DNA from 3 places in the Dyadobacter aurulentus genome. Region 3 is predicted to be linked to each of the others. Evidence: riboswitches for the same ligand, from Rfam matches in the RefSeq annotation. Region 3 holds a riboswitch; each other region holds the start of a gene.
What was found. Region 3 has a riboswitch for cobalamin ahead of metE (5-methyltetrahydropteroyltriglutamate--homocysteine S-methyltransferase). Riboswitches for the same ligand answer to the same signal wherever they lie in the genome.

Region 1 (3,280 bases), 2.4 Mb from region 3:
CGTCAGTCGCATATCTTCCGAGGAAATCAGGTCGATTTTTTGGGCAATGCGCTCTTTGTTTGTGTCAAAACGCGTGGCTGTAACTACGATGGGATCGAGCAGGTTCGCATTCGAACTGTCTGTCGGGGTAGTTTGTGCATTGCTCTGGAAGTAGCTGATAAAGGGCAGTAAATGAACGGGTAAGCGTAAAAATTTATACAAGGGATTCATACAGAGTGATTGTTCCGATAAGGATTGAAAATGCGCCGACGGTGTAGTTGACGACTTTGAGAAATGTTTCCCGCTTGCCCGCGAAACGGTGGATGGAAGTGGCGAAAAAATAGCCGTAAGCCGACATGGAAAGAATAATTCCGACACTTTGCAAAATGATGATCCAGACCGCCGTAGACGCATCGCTTGCGGCGAGGGTCAGCGCCACGGCACATGCGCCGCCTGTTCCCGCAAGTCCGTGGACCATTCCTACCCAAAACGAGCGGCTGAATTTTTGCTGCGGGTTAGGGTAATGCAAAGTTCTGTCTTTCACAAAGTTCCGCCGGATCGCAACCACACCCAGCCAGATCATCAGCGGCCCGACGAGCAGCTCTACTTTCTCCGAAATGTCAAGGGTAAGCGTCGATCTCAGCAGCAAAACCAGCACAGCAAACAGGATGAGCGTAAAGGAATGTCCGAGCGCCCAGTGGGACGAACGCCAGATCAGTTTCCAGCGTTGGGAAGGACTTTTGGCATCCTCGCTGGCCAATACAGAAACCGCCGCCATATGATCGGGTTCAAAGGAATGCTGGACGCCAAGAAGCAGGGAATCAATGAGTAGGATGTTGACCATTCGTTTTTCGATTAATCTTGGATAAGTAAAAAACCGCTTATCTCGAAAAACTTTGGGAACAATGCAGGCGCAGGGCAGCAGCCCAAAAGAAGCCACCGCCATCGTCCTATCGCCTTTCTTCCCGAAAGCAATCCGGATAATATATCGACTGGCAGGTCTTCTGGCTCGCCCAGTTGCAACGCCTTCCCGGGGGATTGATTGAATTAGTGAGTGAGTGAATTAGTGAGTGAGTGAGTGAGTGAGTGAGTGAGTGAGTGAGTGAGTGAGTGAGGGTTTTATAAGTCTAATACAAAAACATTCACTAATTCGGTCATTCACTAATTCACTAACTCATTAATTCACTAACTCACTAATCACTAACTCAAAATTACTTCCCAGTGGCACAAAATGTTGCAACACAAAATATGAACTTACAGCAGCGGGTACTGCTCCGGATTTTCACCGGATTCCCTTTTCATCACGCAAAGCGCGTGAACCAATTGAGCCGCAAATATGGAGTTTTTTGTTTTACACTGACATGAAAATTAACTTATTCCTCTACTTTTGCAGCCTTGAAACAGTTCTTTACTTTATTTTCCAACAGGAAAAGGTTTTACTAACCACGTGAATTAATAGGGAATCGTGTGCAAATCACGAGCTGTCGCGCAACTGTAAGTAACGCAAAGAGTTTACATCAGAATGATGTCCACTGGGGAATTAATGATTGAATTAGCGAATGACTGAATGACTGAATTATAGACCGGGTCGCCACTGCGATGACCGAATATTTTTTTATCAGTCAATCATTCAGTCACTCAATCATTCAAAATTAAAAGCCCCGGGAAGGACGATGTGAATGTTACAAGTCAGGAGACCTGCCTTTTTTTGTTGACAATGCTTCCGCGAAATGAAGCTTCGTCTGGTCTGGATTTTTCCGGTTTTTGAGCCGTGATTTTCGGGTGTAGTTCGCCCGGTCTTTCCTTCTTCGTCTTCTTTCGCTTGCATTAAAAATTCTGGCAAGAGCTTTTAACTCACCTAAAATCAGGTTAAAAGTATGCAAATGCTACAAAACTGCGGTCCGCGAACTGACGGCAGGAGCAACCGGACCATTCAATTAAAAATCGGCGTCTGCACTGCGGTATTCGGCGGACTTATCGTGCTCACTTCGGCTGGTTATGCGCAGCAAAACACTGTGAAGCCTGATCCGGACAAGGACGGCGAAGCACGCGATTTGTCCGAAGTTATCATTTCGGAAGAACGGCGGAAGTCATTTTCTGCCATCAACAAAATCGACGTTCCGATACGGGATATGCCCGTTTCCACTTCGGGTGTCAGCGTCAAAACCATTGAGCAGCGCGGCGCGGATGACCTCGGTGAAGCGATGAAAAACACCACCGGTGTGCGAGCCAACAACACTTACGGCGGATTTCAGCATTTCACGATCCGCGGGTTTTCCAACTTTGTATTGCTCACGGACGGTGTCCGCGACGAGCGCCACAACATTTCCACGAGCGCGCCGAGCACGAACCTGGCCAATGTCGAAAGCATTGAAATTCTCAAAGGCCCTGCTTCGGCACTGTTCGGGCATTCTGCATTGGGAGGGATCATTAATATCGTCAGGAAAAAGCCAACTGCCGGGTTCAAAGCTGATTTTTCTACTACCTACGGAAGTTTTAACACCAAAAGGATGCGTGCCGGAGCGGGCGGGGCGATCAATGACAAGCTGCGTTACCGGGTCGATTTTGGGATGTCCGACACGGAAGGTTACCGGCATTCCGGCTCGAACACAAACAATGGGTATCTGGCATTGGAATACACTCCAACTGAAAAAGACCTGTTTTACCTGACGATAGGCGCCAATAAGGACATTTACGATACCGACACGGGCATTCCGATGCTGGAAGGAAGCAAAGTAGTACCGGGTTTGAACGTAAATACACGCTACAACGATCCGCAGGATTTTTTGAAAAACACGCGGTATGATTTTCAGCTCAAATACGTCCGCCAGATCAATTCGAAACTGAAACTCTCGAACCAGCTATCCTATTACGATGACAATATCAACTACTTTTCTGCGGAGGAGCTGACTTTGAACCCTACGCTGGATTCGATCACCAGGTCCTATCCCTTTTACTTTAATCACCTCACCAAACCGCTGCAAAACCAGCTCGAACTGACGTTTGATTTCAACACCGGAGGCATTGAGCATAAGCTGCTTGCCGGTTATTCACTGAGCTTGATGGATCGCCGGACTTATAACGGGGATGTTTTCGGGCCGGGTCAGTTTGCTACCATTCCGGTTAAGGATCCGGTCGCGAATCAGGGTTATGTCGATTTCGTGACTACCAATTACCGGGCTACGATGGAAAACGTGCACGGGATTTATGTGCAGGATTGGTTAAAGATTTCGGAGAAATTAAAAGCGTTAGCGGGGTTGCGTTATGATATTTTCAGAGGCACCTATTTCAGTGATCAGGT
Region 2 (3,280 bases), 990 kb from region 3:
GAAACACAACGATGCGATCAGTTCGCAACGTAAATCAATGGTCGGCAGCGGCGATCGTTCGGACAAGATCCGTACCTATAACTACCCGCAAAGCCGGATCACAGATCACCGGATCGGCTACACAGTCTACAACCTTCCAGCAGTCATGGAGGGAGATATAGCAGAATTTATCGAAAGGTTGCGTATAGCGGAGAATACAGAGAAAATGCAGGAAGGAGAAACTGTTTAGAACTTACTTCGTCCGGTATTTCTCTTTATAAGTCTTCGCCTTATAATTTTCGAAGTCTTCCTTTTTATAAAAATCCTCGCCGAAGAATGTGATCACTTCGTGGAATTCTTTGGGTTTGAGGTAACCGGCGAGCGGCTGGATCATATTAAACTGATCGTCCAGAAAAACAGTGGTAGGAAAACTTGGCTGGTTATTTGTGAGCGCCAGTGCGATTTGATTGATGCCTTTCGCCCCCTGAGGCAGGAATTCGAATTTTTTATCTCCCAAAACAATAGTCTTCCTCTGCTCCGCATCCAGTTTTACAGCGTAATATTTTGCATTAACATACGCTACGACGGCCTTATTTTTGAAAGTCTCCCGGTCCATTACCTTGCACCAGCCGCACCAGTCGGTATATAAATCGATCATGACTTTTTTAGGCTCTTTTTTTACCTTTTCGAACGCTTCCTCGATCGTCAGCCAATGTATCTGGTCCTCGCTGCGTGTCACAGAATCGGACCGAAAGCCAGTAAGCGCCAATGTTACTGCTAAAAAAATAAAGATCCTTGGAATGAAGTTTTTCATACGATGTCATTTTGGTCTGTTCAACAAAACAGTTTAACAACTTATTGAAAGTGAGAAAATAAATTCAATTTTCCCCGGTAACCTTTTGTTTTTGCTTCGCGAAAGAAATCAAAATACCTCCCGCCACAATCAGCAGCATTCCTGTCAACACAGAAACCGACGGAAAAGATTCGCCCATCAAAAATCCGATTAAAACAGAAAACAGAATATTTGAATAACCAATAGCGGCGACTCTGCCAGCCTTGTCATGCGTAAAAGATTGTGTCAGCATTTTTTGCCCCAGCAATGCTGTAAGCCCCAAAGCAAGGAAACCCAGCCATTGAAACAAATTAACAGGCCACTTGAAGGTTCCAATCAGAAAATCCATGTTTTCCATAGGATAGTAAGTACCTACGAACATTGAAATAACAGGCATCACTATTCCACTTAACATAAAGGATAAAATGATCGCGCGGGTGTCATAAACAACCCCGAGCTGGCGAATCGACAAATAGGAAACGGCAGTAAGCAATGCATTACCGAGTCCCAGTGCATTGTCCCGAAGCGAGATCGACACGTCCGGCCGGAAAACAAAAAGAATTCCTGCAAAACCAATAAAAATGGCCAGCCACTCGCGCGAGTTCAAGGTTTCGCCCAGCAGAAGCCATGAAAACAATGCGAGGAAAATAGGGTAAGTATATTGATAAGTCGACGCGCGCCCTAGTCCCAGCGTTTGAATTGCATAAAAGAGCATATAAAGCGAAAGTGTGCCGACTATCCCCCGAAAGATCAGCAAACCCAGTTTTCCTCCCTGCTGCACTAACGGGCGTTTCCAAATGCTCGTTGCAATGAAGACCACGCCGACAATATTTCTGAAAAATACAAGCTGCACAATATGGAACTCCCGGCCCAGCCATTTGGAAATGGCGGATGTGAGTGCGAAGAAAAAAGCTGCCCCTAGCATCAGATAAATACCTTTCAGCGGGGCATCGGGAGTGTGAATTTCAGATAGCGAAGCCAACAAATTGAATTTTGCGCAAAGATAAGGGATAAGATGGTCGGTAGTTAAATCAATGCAAATGGCTAACTTTGCGCGCGTTTGGTGCCCGCTGCAATTTCAAATTGCGCTTGTGGCTTAATAGGGAATTTCGTTCAAACCGGAAGCTGTCCCCGCAACTGTAAGTCTGATCCATTGACCTGATCTTCAAGCCACTGTAAAAAAACGGGAAGGCGCAGGAACAAAAGACGAGCCAGGAGACCTGCCATAACCATTAGTTCTGAATGCTTTCGGAGGAGAGGCAAAAGACTATCAACCAGCTGAGGAAGTATCTAAATTGACTATTAACCAGACTTTTGCATTGTTTGTTGGCTTGACGGCGGGTATTTTATTATCCGGAAATAGTAGTCATGCACAAACAGATTCCATTGCGCTAATGCCGGTCAATATCAGAGGTTTCGTTCCGGAAAAATTCATGAGCGGCCTGAAAATACAGCAGATAGACTCTGCGACACTTTATACATATAAATTCCAGAACATAGCCGACCTGTTATCCGTTTTCACACCCATTGCATTCAACAAATATGGTCCGGGCCAGCTGACCACCGCATTTTTCAGGGGAACTTCTGCCAACCATACTGCCGTGCTTTGGAATGGATTAAATATCAATTCGCCTACTTTGGGGCAAACCGATTTTTCCACGATCCCTGTCGCCGGATTCGATGCATTGTCGGTACAGTTTGGATCTGCGGCCAGCATAGTTGGTACTGACGCGGTGGGGGGAAGTATTTTGCTCAGCAGCGAACATCAAAATAAAACAACTGAAGTATCGATAGCCGGTCAGCTCGAGAGTTTTGACAATTATCAGATGCAATTTGTGGGCAGATACCATTCGACGCTAAATAAACAATGGAGTATGTCGGCCAAAACAAGCGGCTACTGGAATCGTTTGAACAATCATTTTCCTCATTCGCAAAGGAGGGATTATGCGTTGCTGCCTGCCGAAGCTTCGCAAAGAGGGTTGATCCAGGACATTTTTCTGACCTCAAAAAAGGACCAGGAAATTTCCGCACACGTTTGGCTGACGAGCAACAGACTAACTACTTCACCCGACAATCTGGCCGGGCGGGAACTTACCCTCACCGAAGCTTACCGGACCATGCTACGATACCGCGCCCGCGACCTTACACTTCGCACGGCCTGGGTAAGAGATGTGATTGATTATGCCAAAGGTGATTTTGACAATCCGGATCACGCGGTTACGGATAAATTTTCCTCCCGCGCGGAACATGATTTCAGCTGGAATATGCAGACTCCCGGGAGCGGCATTTACGTGAAAGCCGGCGCTGAATGGACGCATTACCGCACAAGTGTGCCGGGTTATGAAAAACGTCTCATTACTGAAAACCGCGCTGACCTTTTTCTGCTCACCCGCTGGCAGGTAAATCAGCGGCTGGTGGCTTCCCTGAATCTGAGACAAGCATTGATAACCGGCTTCAATCCTCCATTCA
Region 3 (3,280 bases):
CACTTTTTTCTTTTGGAAGAATGCCGGCTTCGTAATTGGTGATCGCCGCGGCTTTTTTCAGGTAAGCAAATGCTTTGATAATTTCTTTCGGCATTTTATTGATATCCTGCGCGATCGGGAAGTTCTGGATAGAGCGTTGCGTTTGGGCACCCCAATATACATGGGCAGGTACCTGCACTTCGCCCATCGTATCTTTTTCTATACGGTATTCCATTTTATTTTTAGAAGTAGTAAAAAATGAATTGTCGATTGAAAGGTAAAGTTAGGTTCGGCAGGTTAGTTTTTAGTGTTTTTTAAAGATAAATGTTCACCACCTTGAAAAGAATGTTTAGATTGGAATGCTTTAAAAATCAAGATTAGAACTCAATGGTGCCCAAAATCAGCATTTATCCCGACTACAATTCCATGAGCCTTGCGGCTGCCGACCGTGTGATCACGCTTCTTGCAAAAAAACCGAACGCGGTAATTTGTCTACCTTCCGGAAGTACGCCGCTGGGTATGTTCCGGGCGCTGGCGGCTGCGAATCAGAAAGGAACGGTCGACTTTTCGCAATGCATTTATATTGGTCTGGACGAATGGATCGGGCTTGGCGCCGATGATGACGGTAGCTGCCGCGACCTGCTCGACAGGGATTTTTTAAAGCCGATCGGCTTTCGTGAAAATCAAATCGTTTTTTTCGACGGAAAGGCAATCGATCCCGAAGCAGAATGCGTGCGGGTTAATAAAATCGTTGAAACCCTGGGCGGCCTGGACCTGATCGTGCTTGGAATCGGTATGAACGGGCATCTGGCTTTGAATGAGCCTGGTACACCCTGGGACACCTACGCCCACATTTCGGAGCTCGACCCGCTGACTGCGGAAGTAGGGCAGAAATATTTCAAAAAAGCCACGCCGCTTACAAAAGGGATTACGGTCGGTGTCAGGCACATTCTGGAATCAAAAACGGCCATATTGATCGGCTCCGGAGCTGCCAAAGCACCGGTAATCGCCCGCGCACTTGCATTCCCGGTAACAACCGCATTTCCTGCTACGGTATTACAAAATCACTTCAATGCGGAGTTCATATTGGATGAAGAGGCTGGGAGTGAGATTGAAAAGCGATGATAATGGGCTGCCAAGAATCACTTTTGAAGCCCATTATTTTCAGCTGAAAAAGATAAAATATCCGCCGCTAAATTGAATATTCCTCCATTTCACTTAAATCAGCCCGGTTTCTCCGACGCCTGGATTTTCAATTTAAATTTGGGCTGTTCTTTGTGAACGCCCGTCAATCGGGGTAGCGGTTTTGCTTTTGGAACCCTCATCCAATACCAGCAAACTAAAAAGGAACCGTGTGCAAATCACGGGCAGTCGTGCTACTGTAAATATCAGCTCCGGGTTTTTCCGAAACAGGTTTTTGCCCAGGTGTCCCATTGTTGTAAATGAGAAAGCTTAACAGCCAGAACATTTCGACGAGAAGGGCGGCGAAAATTGATATAAGCCAGGAGACTTGCCGCTACTCTCAATGGCTATTCTCTCACGATCGGAGGCTGGTCAGGCATTGATTTACCATGCATATTATCGAAAATGATCCGGCGCAATCGCTGTCAGCCAGTCCGGGTTTACCTTCGCCTATGTTACGTACTGATCTCAGGAGCAGGATGGGGGGTGTTTTCAAAGGGTTTTTACTAACTCTTTAACACTAGTATTATGTTGTCACACAATCTGGGCTACCCGCGCATCGGGAGCCGCCGCGAGCTGAAAAGAGCCAGCGAAAAGTTCTGGTCAGGCAAAATTGACCGGGAAGAGCTGCAGAAAGTAGCCCGCAAAATCCGCCACGAAAACTGGGAGACTCAAAGAGCAGCCGGAATCGGGCTGATCCCTTCCAATGATTTCTCCCTCTACGATCAGGTACTCGACATGTCGCTCACAGTGGGCGCAATTCCGGAACGATATCACCAGTTAATAGATGGAAAATCCAACAAGGAACTTGATCTCTATTACGCAATGGCGCGTGGCTACCAGCGTGGCGGACTGGATCTGAATGCGATGGAAATGACAAAATGGTTTGATACCAATTATCACTATCTGGTTCCTGAATTTGTTAAAAATCAGCAGTTTAGGATATATTCGGAAAAGGTATTCCTGGAATTTGAAGATGCATTGCAAAAAGGCATTTTAACCAAGCCTGTGCTGCTCGGGCCGGTTACTTATCTTTTGCTGGGAAAAGAAAAAGAGGAAGGTTTTGAAAAAATTGATCTACTGGAAAACCTGCTGCCGGTATACACATCTATATTAAAAGAACTATACTCCCGCGGCGCACAATGGGTACAGCTAGACGAACCTGCATTGGTACTGGATTTGACCGAGAAGCAAAAACATGCATATGAAATTGCTTATGCGACGATCAGGAAGTCGGTGCCGAAATTGAAGATCCTCGTCGCGACTTATTTCGGCGCACTGGAAGATAACCTGCCTACCGCTGCCAAGCTGCCCGTCGATGCGCTGCATATTGACCTGACCAGGGGCGAAAGCTCGCTTTCTGCATTGTTGAAGCATGAAGACTTTGCCCATTCAACCCGCCAACTTTCGCTGGGCGTAGTCGATGGACGGAATATCTGGAAAAACAACTATCGTAAATCGCTGGACTTCATTTCCCAGGCCATCCATGTACTTGGAGAAGATCGGCTGATGATCGCGCCATCATCATCTTTACTGCATAGTCCCTGTGACCTTGACTTCGAACAGGACGAAATTATATTGACGCCGGAGATTAAAAACTGGATGTCATTTGCCAAACAAAAACTGGCAGAAGTGGTGGAAATATGCCGATTAGCGGGTACTGACTTGCTTTTGGACGATGCTTTTATCGAAAACCAGAATGCAATAGAAAGCAGGAGGGAGTCGCCGCTCATTCACAAGCCGCACGTGAAGACCCGGCTGACAGCAGTGAAGGAAGCTGATCTCAACAGGCAAAATAACTTCGAAATAAGACAGCAGATCCAGTTAGAAAAACTGAAACTCCCATTGTTCCCTTCCACTACAATCGGATCATTTCCTCAAACCGACGAAGTCCGCCTGCTTCGTGCCAACCTGAAAAAGAACGAATTAACATTGGAACAATACGAAGTCCGCATTCGGGAGGAAATCGTGAGCTCACTGCGCTGGCAGGAAGAATTGGGCATTGATGTGCTTGTTCACGGAGAATTTGAACGGAATGATATGGTCGAGTATTTCGGCGAGCGCCTTTCCGGGTTCGCTTTTACCCAAAATGGCTGGGTACAGAGTTACGGAAGCCGCT

Region 1: it holds a riboswitch for cobalamin, as region 3 does, so the genes downstream of both, FXO21_RS25735 (TonB-dependent receptor) here and metE (5-methyltetrahydropteroyltriglutamate--homocysteine S-methyltransferase) in region 3, are expected to answer to the same signal.
Region 2: it holds a riboswitch for cobalamin, as region 3 does, so the genes downstream of both, FXO21_RS11865 (TonB-dependent receptor plug domain-containing protein) here and metE (5-methyltetrahydropteroyltriglutamate--homocysteine S-methyltransferase) in region 3, are expected to answer to the same signal.

Annotation. Positions count from the first base shown of each region.
Region 1 is NZ_VSRN01000001.1:6,215,143-6,218,422, reverse strand. It holds gene FXO21_RS25745 (TonB-dependent receptor plug domain-containing protein) at 1-210, opposite strand, end outside; gene FXO21_RS25740 (cytochrome c biogenesis protein CcdA) at 194-823, opposite strand; cobalamin riboswitch at 957-1,318, opposite strand; cobalamin riboswitch at 1,394-1,699, shown strand; gene FXO21_RS25735 (TonB-dependent receptor) at 1,863-3,280, shown strand, end outside.
Region 2 is NZ_VSRN01000001.1:2,857,407-2,860,686, reverse strand. It holds gene prfA (peptide chain release factor 1) at 1-229, shown strand, start outside; gene FXO21_RS11875 (thioredoxin family protein) at 233-793, opposite strand; gene FXO21_RS11870 (DMT family transporter) at 858-1,793, opposite strand; cobalamin riboswitch at 1,856-2,053, shown strand; gene FXO21_RS11865 (TonB-dependent receptor plug domain-containing protein) at 2,107-3,280, shown strand, end outside.
Region 3 is NZ_VSRN01000001.1:3,843,050-3,846,329, forward strand. It holds gene fumC (class II fumarate hydratase) at 1-214, opposite strand, end outside; gene FXO21_RS15995 (glucosamine-6-phosphate deaminase) at 367-1,104, shown strand; cobalamin riboswitch at 1,264-1,511, shown strand; gene metE (5-methyltetrahydropteroyltriglutamate--homocysteine S-methyltransferase) at 1,690-3,280, shown strand, end outside.